2 regions of the Exiguobacterium sp. s133 genome follow, and region 1 is predicted to be linked to the other one. Evidence: a T-box and tRNA genes for the amino acid it is inferred to sense, from the RefSeq annotation. Region 1 holds a T-box; the other holds one or more tRNA genes.
What was found. A T-box is a leader RNA that pairs with one kind of tRNA and senses whether it is charged. The one in region 1 lies ahead of leuS (leucine--tRNA ligase), so its partner is inferred to be a tRNA-Leu.

Region 1 (2,405 bases):
GAAGCCAGTATTTTAATTTCTCCGGATCCGCGAGTGCCTCTTCATTATGCGGATCGATGAAACGAAGGTAGTACCAGCAGCTACCGCCCCATTGTGGCATCGTGTTCGTTTCGCGGCGTCCTTTCATCCCTGTCACAGGATCCGTATAGTCGAGCCACTCTTCTGCAAGAGCAAGCGGCGACTCTCCTGTTCCCGACGGTTTGATTTCAGGAATCATCGGAAGTTCAAGCGGCAACTCTTCTTTATCCAGCGTCTTCATCGTTCCATCTTCCATATGGACGACTGGAATCGGCTCGCCCCAATAGCGTTGACGGCTAAAGAGCCAGTCACGCAGACGATACGTAATTTTCTTCCGTCCGACTTGGTTCGTTTCGAGTTCCGCGATGATGGTTTCGATTGCGTCCGCCTTCGAGAGACCGTCGAGCATTTGTGAATTGACATGCTCCCCTTCTCCCGTATACGCTGCTTCGTCGACATTTCCGCCTTTTACGACTTCGATGATTGGAAGGTCAAACTGTTTCGCAAACTCATGATCGCGTTCGTCATGTGCCGGAACGGCCATGATGGCACCTGTTCCATACGTCGCAAGAACATAGTCGGCAATCCAGATCGGAAGACGTTCGCCAGAAATCGGGTTGACGGCGAACGCACCCGTGAAGACACCTGTCTTCTCTTTTGCAAGATCCGTCCGTTCAAGATCCGATTTCGTCTGAACAGACGCGATATAACGTTCGACTGCTGCCTGATGTTCTGCTGTCATGATGTCCGCGACGAATGGATGCTCCGGTGCTAAGACGAGGTACGTTGCGCCGAAGACTGTATCCGGACGTGTCGTGAAGACCGTGACTTGTTTTTTGTGGCCGTCAATCGTAAAGTCGATTTCCGCACCTTCCGATTTACCAATCCAGTTCCGCTGCATTTCTTTCACCGACTCCGGCCAATCGAGTTCATCTAAATCGTCGAGGAGACGGTCCGCGTATTCCGTAATCTTAAGGACCCACTGGCGCATCGGGACACGGACGACGGGATGATTTCCACGTTCAGACAATCCATCGATGACTTCTTCATTCGCAAGGACCGTTCCAAGTGCCGGGCACCAGTTGACTGCCACTTCATCGACGAACGCAAGTCCTTTTTCGTACAGTTGTGTAAAGATCCACTGTGTCCATTTGTAGTATTTCGGATCCGTCGTATTGATTTCACGGTCCCAATCATATGAAAAACCGAGGTCTTTCAACTGACGTTTGAACGTTTCAATATTTTGTGCCGTGAACTCACGCGGGTCATTCCCCGTATCGAGTGCATACTGTTCTGCCGGGAGTCCGAACGCATCCCATCCCATTGGGTGAAGGACGTTATACCCTTGCATCCGTTTCATGCGAGCGAGGATATCCGTTGCCGTGTATCCTTCCGGGTGTCCGACATGCAGTCCTGCTCCCGATGGATAAGGAAACATGTCGAGGGCATAAAAGCCTTCCTTACTTGGGTCTTCCGTCGTTACGAACGCGTTATCCTGTTCCCAGCGCGCTTGCCATTTTGGTTCAATCTCACGATGATTATACGACATCTATTCTTCCTCCTCTGATTAAAAAAACCGGTCCTCCGCCCCTAAGAATAGGGACGAAAGACCGGTTTGGCTTCCGCGGTACCACCCACGTTGTCTGTCAATGACAGACCGCTTGACTCACAGATAACGGTGTGAAGGACCGGATTCGCTACTCGTTGTTCACGAATCATGCTCCCTGACGAGTTCATGGACAGTTCCGACTGGTTTGCACCACCCACCAGTTCTCTAAACGGAATGTCTCCACTACTACTTCAGTTCGTTGCATCTGACTATCTATTAGTTAGTTTAATCTGAATCTTAATCAACCGTCAACGTTTCCGTAAAATTTCTCCAATCGCAGCATGTGTTGAAACCTGATGATCCGCGTGATGTAACATCTGCCCCGGCATCCGGTCGTCGAGTAACGCGATGACTTCCATCCCAGCTTTTTTCGCCCCCATCATGCCGTTCGCCGCGTCCTCAATGACGATACATGACTCTGGGGCGAGACCCATCCGTTTTGCTGTCAGCTCGAAGATAGCTGGGTCCGGTTTAGAGCGCGGGACTTCAAAACCGCTCGTGTAGGCGTCGACTGTCAACCCATAAAATGCGATGACGCGTTCAATTTTTTCAAGCGAACTCGATGATGCAATTGCAATCCCGTAACCTTCGCTTCGAGCGATACTCATCAACTCATGAACTCCTTCCTTTAATCCACAGTCTTCCGGCTTGGCGTGTTGTTGAAATAAGTCATGTTCCTGTGCAAGTAACACATCCGTTTGATGCGGTAAGCGATGTTGTTCAATTAATTCCTGCCACATCTCGTCGCCCGTCTTACCCATGAAGGTCGCATATTGAA
Region 2 (2,405 bases), on a different contig from region 1:
GATTGCGCAAGTCGGACAAGTCCTCGTCATGCGCAATCCAGACGAGATGGTCGAGATGGAGACCGAATTATTATCGCAAATCGTTGAAGAAGGATTTGCGGGGCAAGAGCTCATTCGCGAATTCGCTTACCGGAAGGCGCAGCATGAACAACGGTTGCGCCAGCACATATTACAAGATGATCATCCAGAGTCGTCAGCTCAACTAGAAATCGAACTATAACAACAAGGAGTGAGGACCGGATGCGAACAGGTACAAAAATTGGTTTAGGCGTGATTGGTTCAGGGATGCTTGCAGCAAGCTATTACTTTTACGAAATGGCGATCGCAACGAATCCGAAACCCTTCTTGACGAACAACCGTGATTTAAGTGACGAGATGGTCCGATTGATGCAACCGGGTCAGACATGGATTAAGGAACAACCGTTAGAACTCGTCGCGACGCAAGCAGATGATGGATTGACGCTTCGCGCACATTACTTACCGCCACTCGTTGCGTCCGATCGAGTCGTCATTCTCGTACATGGTTACGGTGGTGTCGGAACAGACTTAGCAGGATTCGCCTATCTGTATCATCAAGCGGGTTTTCATGTGTTGATGCCGGACAATCGTGGTCACGGAAAAAGTGACGGAAATTACATCGGTTTCGGGTGGCATGACCGGCAAGACTGTCTGCGCTGGATCGACTATTTAATCGGATGTGTTGGTACGGATTCTTCCATCTTTTTACATGGTGTATCGATGGGGGGCGCGACGGTTTTGATGACGAGTGGAGAAACATTACCTGCTCAAGTCAAAGGCATTATCTCCGACTGTGCTTATACATCAGTCAACGCAGTCCTCGCCTATCAGATGAAACGGATGTATCGTTTGCCGCACTTTCCGTTCCTTGCGATGACGAGTTTATTGACGAAATTAAAGGCTGGTTACTTCTTCAGTGAAGCTTCCGCATTAAAACAAGTCAAAAAGGCGGCGGTACCGATCTTATTCATTCATGGGGATGCAGATACGTTCGTTCCGACATCGATGGTCTATGAACTGTATGATGCTTGCCAAACGAAGAAGGAACTCGTCGTCATTCCGAATGCGGCACATGCAATGGCTTATTTTGAGGCACCCGATCGATACGATGAAGTCGTCGAGGCGTTCGTTCGGCGCGTAATGTCAGCATGACAAATGAAAGTGTATGAAGTGGAAGGAATGGATTGACAAAAATCAGTCCATTTCGTATTCTACAATCATATAAGCTATGTCGTCGTGGCGGAATCGGTAGACGCGCTAGACTCAGAATCTAGTGGTGGCAACACTGTGGAGGTTCAAGTCCTCTCGGCGGCATTTCCATAAGTTGAAGACCTGTTAGTAGGTCACAGACTGTAGACAAACTAGATGGAAGGTCACTTGCATGTGATTTTCTATCTTTTTTTGTTCTCTCTTTCCTTCCTAAGCGTCTTCCTGTGGCAAACATCGCGCCGCTACAGCGAAGCTGCAGGGTCGCTCCTGTTTGCTTTCCACTAGAAAGCGATTAGATCGAAAATCGCGACTTTTTTAGTTTTCTTTCAGATAATTCAGTTTTTTTACCAAAACATGTTTCAAAGGGACCATTATTAAGGAAAATATCCTAATAGAGGGCCGTGCCTTCAAAAGAAGGGGGTAAAAAGGATGAATAAACGTTTTTCTATCTTATTTTTATTGATGGGATGTCTGTTCGTATTAAGTGCGTGTAGCATCGGTTCAAATGATGATTCATCGTCAGAGGACAAAACGTACAAAGTCGGGATCGACGTCACCTATCCACCATTCGAGTACAAGGACGGGGATACGTACAAAGGAATCGATATCGATTTGATTCAAGCGATTGCAGACGACCAAAACTTCAAGATTGAATTTGAAGCGATGGACTTTAGCGGAATCATTCCTGCTCTGCAGGCGGATCAACTCGACATCGCGATTGCCGGGATGAGTATCACACCGGAACGTGAAAAAGTCGTTACCTTCTCTGACCCGTACTTTGAAGCCGGACTGATTCTTGTCGTCAAAGACAACAATGATGACATCAAGTCGGTTGATGATTTAAAAGGGGAACGCGTGGCAGTTAAAAAAGGGACGACGGGGGCAAAGTATGCAACGGATAACGCGGATAAGCTAGGCATTAAAGTTACACAATTCAATGATAGTCCAGCGATGTTCCAGGAAGTCAAAAATGGGAATGCAGCAGCCTTGATTGAAGACTATCCAGTCATCTCGTATGCCAACAAACAACAAAACCTTGGTCTGAAACTCGTGGGAGATCGTTTAAATGGTGATAATTACGGGATTGCCGTCCTTAAAGGGGAAAACGAAGACTTGATGAAAAAAATCAATACAGGTTTAGCGAATTTAAAAGACAGTGGCGAGTACGACGAAATCGT

Region 2: it encodes a tRNA-Leu, which carries the amino acid that the T-box ahead of leuS (leucine--tRNA ligase) is inferred to sense. The anticodon was not compared.

What each region holds. Positions count from the first base shown of each region.
Region 1 is NZ_JACSMK010000002.1:53,112-55,516, forward strand. It holds gene leuS (leucine--tRNA ligase) at 1-1,567, opposite strand, end outside; T-box leader at 1,614-1,836, opposite strand; gene KNP96_RS02850 (HAD family hydrolase) at 1,876-2,405, opposite strand, start outside.
Region 2 is NZ_JACSMK010000011.1:112,280-114,684, reverse strand. It holds gene KNP96_RS13755 (hypothetical protein) at 1-220, shown strand, start outside; gene KNP96_RS13750 (alpha/beta hydrolase) at 241-1,170, shown strand; tRNA gene KNP96_RS13745 (tRNA-Leu) at 1,249-1,332, shown strand; gene KNP96_RS13740 (transporter substrate-binding domain-containing protein) at 1,657-2,405, shown strand, end outside.